DNA from 4 places in the Paenibacillus residui genome. Region 2 is predicted to be linked to each of the others. Evidence: riboswitches for the same ligand, from Rfam matches in the RefSeq annotation. Region 2 holds a riboswitch; each other region holds the start of a gene.
What was found. Region 2 has a riboswitch for cyclic di-AMP ahead of ACFQ03_RS00100 (3D domain-containing protein). Riboswitches for the same ligand answer to the same signal wherever they lie in the genome.
Positions count from the first base shown of each region.

Region 1: linked by a shared signal. The riboswitch ahead of ACFQ03_RS05315 (CAP domain-containing protein) and the one ahead of ACFQ03_RS00100 (3D domain-containing protein) in region 2 are both predicted to bind cyclic di-AMP.
Region 3: linked by a shared signal. The riboswitch ahead of ACFQ03_RS14285 (LysM peptidoglycan-binding domain-containing protein) and the one ahead of ACFQ03_RS00100 (3D domain-containing protein) in region 2 are both predicted to bind cyclic di-AMP.
Region 4: linked by a shared signal. The riboswitch ahead of ACFQ03_RS03040 (TrkH family potassium uptake protein) and the one ahead of ACFQ03_RS00100 (3D domain-containing protein) in region 2 are both predicted to bind cyclic di-AMP.

Region 1 is NZ_JBHTIU010000016.1:39,049-43,398, reverse strand. It holds gene ACFQ03_RS05325 (Nramp family divalent metal transporter) at 1-457, opposite strand, end outside; gene ACFQ03_RS05320 (MGDG synthase family glycosyltransferase) at 536-1,759, opposite strand; cyclic di-AMP (ydaO/yuaA leader) riboswitch at 1,954-2,089, shown strand; gene ACFQ03_RS05315 (CAP domain-containing protein) at 2,101-2,976, shown strand; gene ACFQ03_RS05310 (hypothetical protein) at 3,033-4,241, opposite strand.
Region 2 is NZ_JBHTIU010000001.1:14,958-19,307, reverse strand. It holds gene ACFQ03_RS00115 (SHOCT domain-containing protein) at 1-117, shown strand, start outside; gene cysC (adenylyl-sulfate kinase) at 464-988, shown strand; gene ACFQ03_RS00105 (hypothetical protein) at 1,060-1,827, shown strand; cyclic di-AMP (ydaO/yuaA leader) riboswitch at 1,966-2,133, shown strand; gene ACFQ03_RS00100 (3D domain-containing protein) at 2,142-2,894, shown strand; gene ACFQ03_RS00095 (polysaccharide deacetylase family protein) at 2,991-4,124, opposite strand.
Region 3 is NZ_JBHTIU010000043.1:33,275-37,624, forward strand. It holds gene ACFQ03_RS14270 (SAM-dependent methyltransferase) at 1-229, shown strand, start outside; gene ACFQ03_RS14275 (FkbM family methyltransferase) at 247-1,014, shown strand; gene ACFQ03_RS14280 (SAM-dependent methyltransferase) at 1,221-2,003, opposite strand; cyclic di-AMP (ydaO/yuaA leader) riboswitch at 2,161-2,329, shown strand; gene ACFQ03_RS14285 (LysM peptidoglycan-binding domain-containing protein) at 2,332-3,135, shown strand; gene ACFQ03_RS14290 (hypothetical protein) at 3,287-4,350, shown strand, end outside.
Region 4 is NZ_JBHTIU010000008.1:216,599-220,948, reverse strand. It holds gene ACFQ03_RS03045 (potassium channel family protein) at 1-198, opposite strand, end outside; gene ACFQ03_RS03040 (TrkH family potassium uptake protein) at 211-1,536, opposite strand; cyclic di-AMP (ydaO/yuaA leader) riboswitch at 1,619-1,754, opposite strand; gene ACFQ03_RS03035 (CPBP family intramembrane glutamic endopeptidase) at 2,050-3,654, shown strand; gene uvrC (excinuclease ABC subunit UvrC) at 3,837-4,350, opposite strand, start outside.

The sequences.
Region 1 (4,350 bases), on a different contig from region 2:
CTTTGTAGAAATTTTTGGTAAAGAGCAGAGACATGCCAAGCAAAGTCGTAATGATCACCCATACCGGCGTTGAAGTCTGGGTCAGATCGGCAATGGCCAGCCCCGAACCGATGGAATTTCCCGCCTGAAAGGAAGAGGTGACCAGGCAAGCACCGATCCCGATGACGACTGTAACGGCTTTACCCCATTTCTCACGAATAACCGACAATAGGGAACGGTTCGCAGCCATCCCGATTCTGGCGCTCATTTCGGTAAAGGCTAACATAAAACAAACCGATATTACCATGACCCACAGCAGATCGTAGCCATAAATGCTGCCCAGCTTGGAGGTAAGCGTGATGCTCCCAGGCCCGAGGACCAGTGCCGCTGTAATCAGGGAAGGGCCTAATGTGCCCAGCCACCGGGCTAAGGACGAGGAAGATGTTCTGCGATCTGGCAGTTGCGACGGGTTGTTCATTCAGAATACCCCCTTGACTTAATGATGAAGCGCTTACGTAATTGTATTTTAGTGAGCGTATGTTTAAATGACAAGTCTTTAATTTGTCTTTAAATTGAGAGAGGAGGTAAGCTCCTTAAGAATTCGATTTGTGATTTTATCCGAAGCGCCGCCGCAGCCCGCAAATCGGTCATAGGTGAAATTGAAGCGGTCCGAATCGGAAGCATTCCACAACGCTTTCATATGTTCGTCTAAGCTTTCTCCGGTTAACATTTTCATCTTGGCTTCCATTCTTTCCCGTTCAGATCGGTCTAAGGAAGTCATCATTCCGATCTGCTTGACTAACTCGCGGGGACAGCGGGCAATCGCTGCTACGCCTTGACTCTGGAGGTACAGGGCGTTATCCGCTTCCTGCCCCGGCAGGGGGCGATAAACAATAATGGGAAGGCGGGAGGCGAGAGCTTCCGTTAATGTGATTCCTCCGGCTTTGGTCACTATGCATGCGGAAGAGGCCATCAATTCCGCCATTTGTTCAACGAAGCCGTAAATCTCCACATTCGGGTCATTCCCGAAATTTTTTGCGATGGAGTTAAACAGGGCCCGGTTTCTTCCGCATACGACAGCTATACGGGCATCCTTCAGTTCTCTGCGAATGAGGGAAATCACCTCGGATAAATTGCGAAGAATACCGTTGGCGCCGGCCATTACCAGGACCCGGAGGAAAGTGCGGGCAGCTGCCGGATCCCGGTCGGACACGGTTTGTTCCCTGAGATGTACGGATGGAAAGGAGGAACGGATCGGTATGCCGCTTACGGCAACGCGTCCGGGATCGATTCCCTGCTCGAGAATGGATTTCTTCAAGTCGGGGGTGGCTACGAACAACAGGTCATATTCCGAGTATATCCAACGGTTGTGCAGAGCGAAGTCCGTCAAGATCGTAAACGTAGGAATGTTAGCTCCGCTTCTTCCGCGAATGGCAGGCATCGGAAAAGTACAGATGAGAACATCCGGCTTCTCCCGGGAGATCAGCTGCATCAGCTTCTTGGCCCCCCATGCTTTCAACCCTTTGTTCAGCATCCGCTGAGGCTTCATATTTTGGGTACATCTATATATCCAGCCATAGATGTACGGGAAATATTGGGAAGACATCTTGTAGAACTGTTGAACAGCCCGGTCCAAAAATGGATACGACTCCCCATATAAGTCCACGAGCTTCACTGCCTTGAACCCCCTCCGGGATAAAGTCTCCTGAAGAGCCCGTGCCGCCTGGAGATGGCCGTCCCCGTAGCTTGCATACAGAATAAGTGCTTTTAATCCATACATATAAGCATCCGTCCTGCCCTTGAAATGGAAGAGAAGTATTATTGCCGGTTCGCCACATAAGATGATCTTTTACGATTGAGGTATATGTATTTAATGTGTTCTCATATGCGGAAAATCATGTACCGTATCAGGGCAATTGTATGAATTACCAAACATTGTAGAATGAAAGGGCTAATCTAGCATGTTACAATCTAGTAGAAATTCGGCCGAAGCACAATCTAGTGCGCGGGGGAACCAATAGTGGGGGTGAAGCGGCTTTGCAAGCCGTAGGGCGATTACTCTTTGACCCGAACCCGTCAGCTAACTTCGCAGGCCAAACAAAGAGGAGGAAACTGAACACCATGAAGAAACACATTAAGAAAGTTGCTCTTTCCGGAGTTTTGCTCGTGGGGACTATGTTGTCTGCCAATGCAGCATTCGCTGCTCCGCAAACATTTCATTCTGGTGATGCAGTAAACCATATCACCAAGAAGTACGGGATTGACCTTGAATCCTTGTTCAAGAATCATCCCAAGTTCAGCAAATTTATCATTATAGGACAAGACGGATTTAAGTTTGATTTCTCTTGCAATCCTATACCTGACAAAGGAAACGGAAGCAAGCCTGCACCATCCAAGCCGGATAAAGGCGATCAGGGAAGCAAGCCCGCGCCATCCAAGCCGGATAAAGGCGATCAGGGAAGCAAGCCCGCGCCATCCAAGCCGGATCAAGGCAATCAGGGAAGCAAGCCTGCACCATCCAAGCCGGATCAAGGCAATCAGGGAAGCAAGCCTGCACCGACCCAGCCAAACCAAGGCGATCAGGGCAACAAACCTGCCCCGACTCAACCTGACCAAGGTCAATCCGATATTTCTCAATATGCTAAAGAAGTAGCAGAATTGGTGAATCAGGAACGGGCGAAGGCCGGACTGAAGCCTCTGCAGCTGGATTCCGCACTTTCCGCTATGGCGTTGGATAAAGCCAAAGATATGTATCATAACAATTACTTTGACCATAATTCGCCAACCTACGGCTCTCCGTTCGATATGATGGACACTTACGGCATCAAATATTCATATGCCGGAGAGAACATTGCCAAAGGCCAACGCACACCCGAGGAAGTTATGAATGCATGGATGAACAGCCCGGGCCACAAAAAGAACATCATGAGTCCTAATTTCACCAAAATAGGCGTAGCTTATTACCAAGGGGAATGGGTACAAGAATTTATCGGTTAATAAAATAACCAAAACGAAAGAGACCGACGCTTATGCGTCCGGTCTCTTTTTTTTCATCATGAGTCCAGGTCTTTCCAGCCTCCATAAGAGAAGAAGCTGATTCCGGCAGCCCCCGCTTCTTGAGCGACAAGCTTATATTTTTCCCAAAGAGGTTGATCGATCGGGAATTCGTCTGACCGCAGCAGCCCTGCATATAGAGGCACTTTATTTTCGGAACGGGCTATTTGCTCCCGGATGATCTGTCCGAAGCTTTCGGGGGTGAGCCAATAGTTCATGGGGCACACAAAATCCATCAGCCCTTCCTTGATCCACTCCCACCATTTCTGGCCGAACTGCTCATATTCACTGCCGGGATGGAAAGGCTCATTTCTCAGTTCGTTTCCGTAAGGCGAATTGTACCAGATTGCCGCAGACAGCTGCGCTTCCTTGCGTTGAGCCGTGATCTCCCGCCGGATATTTCGAACAACTCCGGTAATCAATGAGGAGCGGAACGCATACCAATCCTCCGCATGATGCTTCAGAATCCAATCCGCCCGCTGCCGGGTCTCTTCCAACTCGTCAGGGATCGAGAGATTAAACTCCCGTGCCAACCTTTCCAGGCAGCGCTCGCAGAAGCAATAATGGTAAGAACGTCTGAGATGCAAATGACGGCCAATTGGAGGATCATTATAATGATTGAGGGCTTGTTCCACAAAGAAGGTAGTTGTCGTCCCGTTCGCCGTCGTCAGCTTCAGAGGCTCCCCGGCACGGGGAATAACCGTCCAATGCCCCGCCTGATTCGTATCGATAGACAAGCGGCTCTCATAATGATAGAAACGGATGAAATCCAGATGAATCCCTGCCAATCCGGGATGCTTGACCAGCATATCTTTGCAGCGGCCGGCAATGAACGAGACAACATCCGGATTCGAGGGATCCAGAACATAGCGGCGGCCTGCCAAAGGCTCGTCCCAATTGGAAATTCCTTCATAATCGACGCAGTACGCCTCCCTGGATTGGAAAGGAAGACTTGCTCTATCTTCAGCCCGAAGCTGGAGGGTACCGATCATCCCGTGTATTTCAATGCCTGCCTTTGAGCACGCCTCCACGACCGAATCCATCTGTTCAGCGAATTCCGCCGCCGGATTCGTCCAATCGTGCAGATGAAGCAGAAGCTTGCCCACCCTATGCCGTGCGCACCACTCCACTAACTTCTCTGTATCCCCTAACGTCCAATTCTTATTTCCGATATACAGCCATGCCGTGTTTTGCCTAACTGTTGTCATTAAACTAACACCTCTCCGTTCTTTTTCCGGCCTCTCAAGCTAATTTGAAAGCCGCCTTGCCTTGCAGGTAAGTCCATTATAGCCCATCCTTCGTCGAGCTCAAGACGGA
Region 2 (4,350 bases):
GCAGGCGTTGATTTTGAAGAAAAGCTGAGGAAGCTGGAGAGATTGCGGAGAGAAGGGCTGATCACCGAAGAGGAGTTCAAGCAGAAGCGCGATGAGGTTATGCGCGATAAATGGTAAAGATGATTTGAAGGACCGTTGAAACGGTCCTATTTTTAAATAAATGTATAAGTTATACTTTACCTGTTCTTGTATTTCATTGGTGAACGCGCCTGTCCAAAGGACAGTGATAGCCGCTTATCCTTTCGCCAGGAATATTAGGATCTGCGTTTCATCCTCGATATGCTCCGTTAGGAGCTTTTTTTAATTCCGGGGCTCCCCGCTAAGTACCCGGAATAAGCTTCGAAGTGGTTTTTACAGGGCTCCATGGATGTCCGTTTCCATTTTGCTTGTCTTGTCATATTCTATCATATTCATGCACGGTAATCGCTGTAAAGCATAGAAGAGGCCATAAGGAGGAGATCTGATGTCCGCAGGGGTGACCGTATGGTTTACCGGACTATCGGGAGCGGGCAAAACTACGCTATGCGGGCTTGTAAAAGCCGGATTGATTGCTGCGGGTGCCCGGGTCGAGGTTCTGGATGGAGATGACGTGCGCAGGCATCTGGCTCCGGATTTAGGCTTTTCCAGAGAGGATCGGATGAAAAATATAGAGAGAGCGGCGTTCGTCGCCCGGCTTCTATCTCGAAACGGAGTGATTGTGCTGGCTTCTTTCATCACTCCTTATCAGTCTATGCGAAATTACTTGCGGCAAGAGCTTGACCCCTATATTGAAGTTTATGTCCGCTGTTCGTTGAAGGAATGCATCCGCAGAGATGTTAAAGGGCTTTACCGCAAGGCGCTGAGGGGGGAGGTGCCTCGATTTACCGGCATCTCGGATGAATATGAGGAGCCGGTAAATCCGGATGTCACAGTGGATACCGAACAATGCAGCAAGGAGGAAGGGGCACGGCTGATCCTGGATTTTTTGAGGAGACGGTCCTTTATATAACAGTTCTCTCCGGCATCGATATGTAATCGGAAATAAAGGCGGCAAGCCGCTTGGAACGGGAGGAGGACAGGATGGAAGAGAAGGAAAAGCCAATTTTGCTATACATGCATATTCCCAAAACAGCCGGGACGACCATGTATACTATTCTGCTAAACCAGTACAGGGCCGAGGAACTGTTAACCTTTTATTATCAATGGGATGATTATGTCCGGGCTGCAAGTCAATTGCCGGACATGATTAGGGGTTCCCATTCGCAGGTGAAATGTATATTTGGACATTTTTTTTTCGGTCTTCATGCCTATATTCCGAAGCCGGCGATTTATGCCACCATGCTCAGAGAACCGGTGGAGCAGGTGCTTTCCCTGTACTATTATATTAGAAGGGTCCCTGAGCATCCGCTGCATTCGCAAGTCGTTCAAATGAGCCTGGAGGATTATTTAACGAACAATAAGACCTATTTCGCCAGTTGGAATCCGCAAGCATCCCAGCTCGCCAACCCCTTTATACCCGATTTGGATAAGGCTATAACCCATCTGGACACTTTCTATGCGTTTGTTGGAATTACGGAAATGTTTAACGAAAGCCTGTTTCTGATGAACCGTTTATTCGATTGGAAGCAGTCTTCTTACCAATACTGGAACGTCACGGAGAAGAGACCGCAGCAGCAAAATATCCCGCCGGAGCTTATCCAATTGATTCGCGAAAAAACGAAATTGGACGGCGGGCTATATCATTATGCAAAGCTTCGGCTGGAGCAGAAGCTGGCGGCCTTGACTCCGGAGGAAATGAAGGAACTGCAAATTTTCAAGGAACAATTGGAGAATAGGAAAAAGACCTAATAATACCAGTAGATCCATAAAATTCACATTTATAGATATGTGGAAAATATTTCACGGTATGCATAATTACGTGATGTGTAGCGCATACATTACCGTTTGCCAAATTCTGTGGATGTTCATTCCAATACGAGTATGGTAGCCTCCTTAATGCCAAAACTTATCGGTTATGAAAGATAAGTACGGGGGATGTTTTTTGCGGAAAAAGCTTATATCGTCTTCCGCTTGGGGTGAAGCGTCGACAGACGCGGGGTTGTATCCTCAATCCTAACCCGACAGCTAACCTCGTCGGCAGTACTTAAAGGAGAACCTTGTCTATGAATCGATTGATTTCCAAAGTCCCGTTCCGAATCATTGCCGTGATCACCGTTGCTATCAGTTTGGCTACGACCGTATCCGCCGCCTCCCTGAAATGGAACGAAACCGAAGCCCATGGAACGGATCCTCGGGAGATGAAGTTCGCACAGTGGGTTAAAGCGCCGCAGCCTGTTCCTGCGGAGCAGCAGGCGGATCAACCGCAGGGGGATGCTTTAGCGGCTGCAGCACCCGAAGCGCCGGCTCAGGAGGAAGCTCCGCCCGTTCAGCAGAGTTCGCCCGCTCCCGCTGTCCATGCCCAGCCTTTGGCCGCATCCACTCCTAAAGCCAAAGCGGACAAACCGAAGCAGGAGGAGAGCAAATCGGCTCCGGCGATGCGCGCTGTACCGGTGAAAGCAAACGTCATCGTTACTCCGACCGGGCAAACCTTAACATATAAGAAAGCAATTCCTGCGGTAGCGTCTGCCTATACGGCATCGGCCGAGGAAAACGGAGGCTACGCAGGACGTGATTATTTCGGAAATCCTCTGAAGGTCGGTAGTATTGCAGTGGATCCTGCCGTCATCCCGCTGGGGTCGAAGGTCTTTATTACCGGCTATTCCTATGACGGGCTTCCGGCAGGAGGAATGGTAGCTACAGCTACCGATATAGGCGGTGCGATCAAAGGAAACCGGGTGGATGTTTTCGTTCCCGATTCCCGGCAGCAGGCGATGAAATTCGGCAAACAAAATGTGCAAATCTACATTCTGGATTAAGTAAACAGCAGCCGGAGTCCCTCTTCTTCCGGCTGCTGTTTCTATAGCTCCTGTACATATCATTCAAACGATTGGTTAACCGATGGAAAACCCGCACTATTTGCTCTTGGACATGTTCAGCAGCTGGGGAATCGTAACAAGCTCATAACCGTCCGCCTGCAGCTTCTCGATAATTCCGGGAAGGGCCTCGATAGTTCCCGATAGGTTCTGGCCGTCGCCTCCTGCGGAATGCTGAAGGATAATAGCTCCCGCATGCGCATGATTAAGAATATTGGCGGAAACCTGCTTCGCGTCAAGCCCTTTCCAATCCAACGAATCTACATCCCAATTGACGATCAGAAATTGATTCTTAATCGCCCATTGAAGCTGTTCTTCATTTATCGCTCCGTAAGGAGGGCGTATATATTTCGGTTCATAGCCGATCAGACGGCTGAGAATGTTCTGGGTCCGATTGATTTGCTGTTCAAAGACGGTGACCGGCAGCTTGGGAAAATTCGGGTGATTGTAGGAGTGGTTTCCTATGACATGCCCTTCCTTAGCAATTCGTTTCACGACTGCCGGATTGGCCTCCGCCCGATAGCCGACCAGAAAGAAGGTGGCTTTGACATTGTACTTCTTTAGAACATCCAATACTTGCGGAGTGAATCTTTGGTCCGGTCCGTCGTCGAAGGTCAGAGCGACCTTCTTTCCTTTGGAAGAGCCCTTGAGCCGAAAGGAATCGGGATATTTAGCCCTTAATTCGGACAAGGTCAGTTGAGATGACGTGCCCGAGGATTGTCGGGTCGTTTTTTTCCCGGCCGCGACTTCACCGGACTGCTTGGGCAAAGGCTTGGGCTTGCTTAATTTAGCTTTCTCCTTATGCTTGTCCGGCTCAGACGGTTGAGGAGCCTGCGCTGCAGGAACGGGAGGCTGCTCCCGGACAGACGGCGATGCTTTCGGTTCAGCCGGTGAACGGTTCTCCTTGCCGCCGGTTGAAGGCTTCGGCGGTTCTGTTGCGGGCGGAGCGGGATCTGCCTGTTTCTCCGGAACGGGAGAGGCTGCGGGCAGTTTAGGAAGAACGGCCTGCTCTTGTGTCCGTTCAGAGTTCTGTTCGACTTTGGACAGGAGCGAATCCGTCGTATCCGGTCCGAATGGCTGCGAGCTGTTATCTTTTTCCCTGCCGATACCGCATCCGTAAACAACGATGAGCAGCAAGCTGAGTGCAATTAGATACAGATGGCGGCGTTTCATAGTTTCTTCCCTCCGATATTTTTCATATTCTATTATTTTGTTATGACCAGGGGGATTTATCCGTTAAATCATAAATTGGCAAAAGAATACAGCCGGAAGGATCGGTAAACCGAATTCCACACGGAAACTGAGCTGAAGGATGCCGCCACGATCGACGGCTGCGGACGATTCAGGTATCGGATGCAGAATGGTATGGCTGTCAAGGTTATTCGCTTGACAACAATAA
Region 3 (4,350 bases), on a different contig from region 2:
CCGCTTCGAAGTGCGGATAGAAATAGTCGGCGCAGGCCACTTTACGTTGGATATCACGTCCAATGCCGCTAATAAATTGTTGTGGCAAAAACACTTGTTCCTAACGTCTCAGCTGCAGGAAGTCATCTATTTGCATGAGGATGAAAAAGATGTCGAAGTGCGTTTATATAAGCACGATATGAACGCTTGCGCGGTGCGTGTGCCGTCGATTTACTTGGCACCGTTATAGCGGAAGGGGAGATTGATTTGACCAGACCTCATTATTACTTGGGTGACCACACCGTATTAACAAATATAAATCACGGCCCTTATATGTTTCTGGATACACGGGACCCGGTTAACTTAGCCATTCTATTAACGGGCGATTGGGAGAAATGGATTACAGACATTATGTTGACGATCGTCAAACCTGGAATGACCGTGCTCGATATCGGGGCGCATACCGGCTTTTTCTCTATTTTATCAGGGCATTTGGTAGGGCCTACCGGCCAGGTGCATGCGTTCGAGCCGAACCCTTTTCACCATAGAAATCTGTTAAAAAGCATTTCCTTCAACGGGATGTACGGGCGTGTCCATCTGCACCGGGTCGCGCTGTCCAATCAAAGAGGGGAAACCGAATTTCAGACGATAGGGGATGGCGGGACAAGCATCCAATTTTTAGGAATCGAAGCTATCAACGAGCCGACAATGTTCAAAGTCAAGCAAGGATTGCTCACCGACTTCCTTCCCAGCCTTAAAGCGGACGTGATTAAAATCGATGTAGACGGGGCGGAGCCGTTGATTATGGATAGCGTGTTTGAAGTGATCGACCACAATCCTTCCATCATCATTCTTATGGAGTATTTGCCGGTTATATGGCGCGGGGGAGAACCGGGGCCCGTTCTGCAGAAATTTGTCCAGCGCGGCTTCCAGTTCCATATTTTGCGCCATGATGGCCGGGTGGAGCCTACCAATGCGGCGGTATTGGAGGCTCATAGAGACCTTTATCACTTGGATTTGCTGATTGTCCGCTGAAGCTGCGCCTGTATCCAGGAGCAGTGACCACATTTTAAGAGATGGGAACGGAGCAAGCGGCAAGCAAGTGTCATCGTTTTACTTATCAGCTCCCTGCAGTGCACACTTGCATAGCTGGGCCCAAACCATAAATTAAGCCGAAACTAATAAAAATCGTAAGAAGGTATCCTTCTTACGATTTTTTGCGCTTATGGACAGAAGAACGGTCATTTCGCTTTCTCAATGATAAGCCCTATCGAGGTAGTGACATATTGCGCCAACAGCAGTCTTAAGTGCGGATTTGAATGGGGGGGAACATCAATATGGCGGTCTATCGGGCCGGTGCCTACCGAATAATCGACTTCTATGGAATGTCCTTGTGCGCGCAGCGTATGGACCATCCATTCGATGTCCTTAAGGCGGAAGAGGACCGTAGGGCCTTCTTCCAGCGTCTGGTCGTTGGAGGAAAGGTTGAATTCGGTCGTATGAATGGCAACTCCCCCGGGCTTCAGGCAGTTCATTTGGTTCAAGATAAACTGCTTGCCCAGCGCAATCGATCCACAGTGCTCGAAGGAGCAGGAGGACCAGGTAAAATCGAATTGGTTAAATAAATGCGGAGGAATCGCATTCATATTGACCACTTCAAAGGTAACCCGCTGACGAAATAATTCAGGATCGCATAACCCTCTTTCATTCAAATCCTGAATACCTGCGGCATGCATGTTGGATTGCGCCCAGCCCTGTACGGAGGCGGAGGGAGCATCCAGATCGGTGGCCGTGATATAGCAGCCTCTGGAAGCAAATAAGGAGGCGAGCGGCTCTTTGCCGACACCAAATCCCAATCCTCTTCTGCCGGGGCCTAGCATTCCCCGTTCCAACAACCCTTGATAGATATAACAGTATTCCCACAGCTTTCGATGATACTGCAGAGGCTCCTTCAAGGCGAGGCAAGCTTCCTGTAGCCAGACGGACTCGAAGTCCTGTTGTTTGCACACCTGTGAAATCAACATTGAACGGATCGCTCCTTCTGCGAAGAGGATTTGAAAATAGTCCAAATGCAGTGATGTTTCTATGGTATGCGTATCTTCGGAAGGAAGGCACGGCACAGGGCCAGAGCAGCAGAGTCTTTCCATATTTTACTCGTTTAACCGGCTACTAAAATATGCTAGACTTTAACCGCCGAAACTTCAATAAATTTTCTTGAAGTGCGGGGGACGGTATGTGCCGACAATTGGGCTTGCTCGGCACTTGGGGTGAGTCGCTTATATTAGCGTAGGGATACTTCCTTTTCTCCCGAATCCGACAACTAACTCCGCAGGCAGCGAAAAGGAGCTCAGTATGAAACGATTGGTTAAAACAACAGTAATAGCGTTTACATTAAGTGTGTCTTTGGCCAGTTTGTCTTCTCCGGCTTTCGCCGCATCCTATCAGGTTCAGGATAATGATAGTTTATGGACAATCTCCGAGAAGAATCAGTTATCCTTGGAGGCCGTTATCAATGCCAACATGGGAGTGGATATGTATAACCTGCAAAGCGGCCAGACGATTACGCTTCCAGTATCTACGGAGCATTCTTATGCCGTGCAGAAGGGGGATTCCTTCTGGACAATAGCGCAGAAATTAAATATTCCTCTAGACTTGTTAATGGCGGCCAATTCTCAATATGATCCCTATAATTTATATCCGGGGCTTGTGCTGGAATTGCCGGAAGGCTACACGAATTCGAACCACTCGGTAGCTGCCTTAAGTGCGAGTCCGGAGTCTGCTCCGGCGCCTGCGAGCAATGCGCAAACGATAACGACGCCGACGGGCGAAACCTATACTTACAGCAAAGTTATACAGGCTTCCGCTACCGCTTATTCCGCCTCGCATGAAGAGAACGGATGGGGGCCTGTCGATTACTACGGCAATCCTCTGAAACTGGGAACGATAGCCGTAGATCCGGCAGTCATTCCTATGAATTCTACCGTTTATATTACCGGTTATAACAGTCAGGGGCTTCCTGTCGGAGGAATGATCGGCAAGGCAACCGACCAGGGCGGAGCGATTAAGGGCGACCGGATTGACATCTTTATGCCGGGCAGCCGTTCAACTGCAAGCCAATTCGGCATTCAGAACGTAACCGTTTATGTATTGAACTAAAGATACGGCATCCTAATGATTTGCATAAACGATCAGTCTCGTAATAGGCGAGGCTGATTTTTTTTCAATGAACATGGGCGGGATCAAACCAACCTGCGGGCTCAAGCATACTTTGTAATTATCCGGGTGTAAGCCTGCAGGGAGGTGCAAGATGGGGATAGAGCTGATCGGAATCCATTGGGTGTACGTAGGGTTTGTCGTCATGATTATCGGCTGCATGATCATGAGAAGGGATACATCGCTTGTATGTATAGCCGGAATCTTTCTGCTCGGCTGGTTGGCTACATCGTCCTTAAGCCAATCTGTAAGCGGAATCTTCAACAGCTTTATCTATGCGATCACAGAGCTGTTGAATACGATACTGATTATTTCGATTATCGTGTCCATGGGCCGGGTGTTAACGAGAACGGGAATTAATGAAACGATGGTGTCCCCCTTTATCCGACTGATGAGAAGTCCCGGCCTAGCCTATTGGACAGTCGGATTGGTCATGCTGGTTATTTCCTTCTTCTTCTGGCCGTCTCCCGCCGTGGCGCTCATCGGGGCCGTGCTGCTGCCGGCTGCGGTTCGGGTCGGTCTGCCGCCGCTCGGTGTTGCCATCGCAATGAATTTGTTCGGCCACGGCATAGCCTTATCGGGGGACTTCGTCATTCAGGGGGCTCCCAAGCTGACGGCCGACGCTGCGGGTATACCGGTCTCCGAGGTTGTCCAGGCCAGCATTCCGTTAGTTCTGGTCATGGGAACGGTGACGACTGTAGCTGCCTTCTGGCTGATGCGCCGGGAGATGGCAGCCGGGAAGCTTACTCTCGCTACCGGAGCGGTCCGCAAGGGGGAAGCCAGAGCGGAAGGAGGAGAGGACCCCCTGGCCGCTGCCCTGCCGGACAAAGCCAAAAAAATTATGGCCGTCATCATTCCACTGTTATTTGTTGGCGACTTGGCAGCCATGTATTTCTTCAAGCTGCAGGGAGGGGAGGCAACGGCTCTGGTCGGGGGAACCTCAGTGGTCATTCTGATCACCATCACCCTGCTTGCTCATCGCAACCGGGGACTGGAGAGAACGACACAGTATCTGGTGGAAGGCCTGCAGTTCGGCTTCAGGGTATTCGGGCCCGTCATTCCGATCGCCGCTTTCTTCTATCTGGGGGATTCGGCCTTCTTCAATTTATTCGGCAGTGTTCTGCCTGAGGGGTCTCAAGGCATCGTCAATGATTTGGG
Region 4 (4,350 bases), on a different contig from region 2:
TCGGATGCCCAGCGACCTGAGCATATCTTCATCCGTAGAATCGGCTTCAACGGTATAGGTCAGCTCTCCGCTCATTTCATTAACGATTTCCTCGCACTTGTCGATCCCCAGTACCTCGTATCCCAGTTTCACCAGCTCTTTAGCCAAGCTGGATCCGAATCGGCCCAGTCCGATTACCACATACTGATTTCCTTCCATGGTTTCAAGCTCCTATCCAATCGTAATTTTGCCTTCCGGGTACCGGAACAATTCTTTCTCTTTCTTCGGATTTAGTGCATAGGCTAATGTTAGAGGTCCAAGCCGGCCAAGAAACATTAGAAAGGAAATGATGATTTTTCCGATCGTCGACAGCTCCGGAGTCAACCCCATAGACAATCCAACCGTACCGAAGGCTGAAGTAACTTCGAACAGGATCATCAAGAATTGATGGTTCTCCGTAGTAGACAACACCATGGCCGAAATGATAACGATAACCAGGGCGAACAATGTTAGCGTAATGGCTTTATAAATCCGGTCCTTGGCCAGCCGATGGCGAAACATGACGATGTCGTCCTTGCCTCGAACCATCGCTATCATGGCCCCGATCAGGATAGCGAAGGTCGTTGTCTTGATACCTCCCCCGGTCGAACCGGGCGAAGCCCCGATGAACATCAGAATAATCAGGAAGAATTGAGTGGCCTGTCTGAACGAGCCGACATCGAGCGTGCTCACTCCACCCGAGCGCGGGGAAACCGCGTGGAAGAAGGAGGCTAACACCTTGCTTCCTCCATTAAGAGGCCCGAGCGTAGCCGGATTAGTAAATTCGAAGGTGAAGATGACCACCGCCCCTCCGACTATAAGAACCGCCGATGTGAACAGAACTACTTTCGTATGCAGCAGAAGCCTCTTCCGCTTCTTATATTCCATCAAGTCGGACATCACGATAAATCCGATTCCGCCCAGAATAATCAGGGCCATAGCTATAATGCTGACGATCGGGTCGTTCGTAAACAGCGCGAGCCCGCTGAATCGGCCGCTGACTCCCCCGAATAAATCGAAGCCGGCATTATTAAACAACGAAATGGCATGAAACATTCCGAAGTAGACAGCTTCCGCGAACGGAAAATCAACGGACCAGCGCAAAGTAAGCAGGACGAAGGCCACGAACTCTATACTCAGCGAGTAAATAATGATTTTGCGGATGAGGCGGACGATTCCTTCCATGCTGTTCTGATTGAGCGCCTCTTGAAGAATAAGCCGCTCACGGAGCGATATTCTTTTTTTGAGCACCAGGGCAAAAAGCGTCGACATCGTCATAAAGCCCAGGCCGCCAATCTGGATAAGCAGCATAATGACCATCTGGCCGAAGACGGAATAGGTCGTCGCCGTATCCACAACTACGAGCCCCGTCAGACACATGGCTGAAGTAGCCGTGAACAATGCATCCACGAAGGGCACGGAACGGCCGTCAACCGACGCCATCGGAGTCGTCAGCAGGATGGTTCCTATCAGTATAATGATGATAAATCCGGAAGCCAAAATTTGCGGCGGATGCATTTTCGTAAACAATCGTTTCAGCAACGTTCATTCTCCTCTGGAAACAAAAAAAGCACTGGAAAACCAATGCTTTAGGCGTATGGTATCCTGACAGCAAGCCTACGAGGTTAGCTGACGGATTCGGGTGTGCAGGCACCCTATTTGCATTGGAACTAGCAAAATTCACCCCAGTTAAATGGTTCCCCCGCTTTCTAAAAGAAATTCGGCTTCTATTTAATTGATAACGATTATATCCTGCTTTTGGTCGGTATACAAAGTCTGTATTTTAGGAAAAAATCATGCTGTAAGGAAGTATTCGGGCAAAATGGTCAGGCAATGCAAGATTTCATTTTATTTTCACGCGATTTCCTTGCCTTGCATTGAATAAGACGAGTCGTTTCTTGAAGCTATCAAGCGGTTTCCGTATTTTCGATAACGGTGAAGAGACACGGCCCAAGCAGAGGTAATCACTGGAAACAGGCCGTTATCTATGGTACTTTGGAATGAAGAAGATTATTGCGGAGGAGAATGCCCGTGGTTCCACACAGAATAAACCGTCCTCTTATTTGGCTGGCCATTATCGGCATAGTGTTATACTTCGGCGTCATCCTGATCAACCTGCTTCCCGGCGTTAACGGCGTAGAGGAAGAATTGTCCGGGCCGAAGGTGACTGAAGAGCAAGCGGCCGACCTGGCCCGGCAATTCGTCCACACCAAACAACCGGACTACACCCCTAACAAGATCAATATTATTTATCAGTCGGACAAAGGCTTGAGCGGTTATTTGCAAAAAGCGAAGCTGACCGAGGAATACAGCACCCGGTATGGAGACAATTATCCTCTCGATTATTGGGAAGTTCAAATGTTCGATTCGAGAAATCGTCTGAATTGGATCATTTTTGTCGGATTGAATGAACCCAAGGTGACGGCATGGAATCAGAAGCAAGCGGCCCCTGCCTCCTCAGGCTCTCAAGAAAGCCGGCGCTTGCTGGCCGAAAGCTTCCTGGCCGAGAACGGATATGATCCGGCGGATTTGCAGCTGATGCAAGGGTCCCGAAGCAGCCTGCTCATGTACGAAAGTGCCAAGGAGAGCATCGGCGAATCCAGGCTGCAGCTCGGAGTGGCCGTAAGAGGAGAGGAAGTTGTAGGCTTCGTTCCTTCCTTCTCGGTTCCGGAAAGCTTCCGCCAATGGCTTGCCGGGCAGGAGCGGTCTGCCGGCCTGATGTCTTATATCGGACTGGGCGGCATGTTTCTTTTGAGTATTGCGGCCTTGATCCTCGTTATTATTAACCGGAAGAAGGTCCGGTTCTCGCGGGGAATCCTCTTTGCTCTTATTTTCGCCGGGCTATACGGCCTTCACACGATAAATAGCTGGCCGGGAGCAAGCACACAAATTCCTCCGGAGGATGCCGCTATCTTCAACGTAGTCTATATTGTGTTTACCTTTCTAATTATTGCGCTGCTGGCGGGCGCACAATATTTTGCAGCCATATCCGGTGACCAATTATGGAGAGCGCAGGGCTGGAATCCTTGGCCAAGATGGCGAGATTCCAACTTTGGGGAGGATATGTTTTACGGAATGGGCCGAGGATATTTGCTCTGTTTGTTTATTCTCGGGGTACAGCAGGTTCTGTTCTTCATTGCCGGCGAAGCCTTCGATTCATTCGCAGTCAACGATCCGACCCAATCCGTGCTCAACATGTATTGGCCCGCCTTATTCCCGCTTCTTGCGTGGATGGCGGGAACCTCCGAAGAAATTATGTATCGGCTCTTCGGCATCGCCTTGTTTCAGAAGTGGTTCCGCCTCCGCTTCCTGGCAGTCCTGGTGCCGAGCATCATTTGGGCCTTGGGCCATACCGGCTACACGATTTATCCTAGCTACACAAGGTTGTTCGAGGTGGCCGTGCTGGGGATCATCTTTGGATACATTTTCCTGAAATACGGCTTGATGACCGCCATCTTTACCCATGTCACGATGGATATTATTCTGATGGCTTTGTCACTGATGACGACTACACCCAGCACATCGAATATTCTGATCGGGGTTGGGTATATCCTGATGCCGGCTATAACCGGATATATATTGATGTGGATCCACAGCCTGTTCCGTAAACGATCGGGCCCCGCGTCTACGGTATAACCGGAATCGGCCGAGAGAATTCCCGGATCCCGGAAGGCCGGTCAACGATAAACGGCTATTCCGTCCTTTGGACAGACGCGTTTAGGTGAAACTTATCTTTCTTATATTTCAAAAAAAAGTGCACCTTAAACCCTGTTTTACAGGGATCATTAAAGGTGCACTTTTTATATGCATTAAGCCGTTTAATCAAAGACGACTGAGTCGCCCTCCTCCTCGGTCTTCTTGTCCTCGCGGAGGGATGAAAGAATAGTTTCCGCCAGCTTCTCACCGATGCCTAACGGGCGAAAATCCTCAACGGCCGCTTCTCTTATTTTTTTCAGGGAGCCGAAATGCTTCAGCAGCAGCTTCCGCCGCTTCTCGCCAATACCGGGAATGGCATCCAATTGGGAGGCCACCATCGATTTGCCCCGTTGTTCGCGGTGGAAGGTAATGGCAAACCGGTGAACCTCATCCTGTATGCGCTGGAGCAAATAAAATTCATGACTGTCGCGCGGAAGCGGAACAACCTCCGGAGGATCTCCGGTCATAAGCTGGGCCGTTTTATGCTTGGCGTCCTTGACCAGCCCGCAAACCGGCAGGAACAGCCCCAGCTCATTCTCAAGCACATCCACGGCCGCCGATATCTGACCTCTGCCCCCGTCGACGACAATCATATCCGGGAGCGGCAGCCCTTCTTTCAGCACTCTTTCGTAGCGC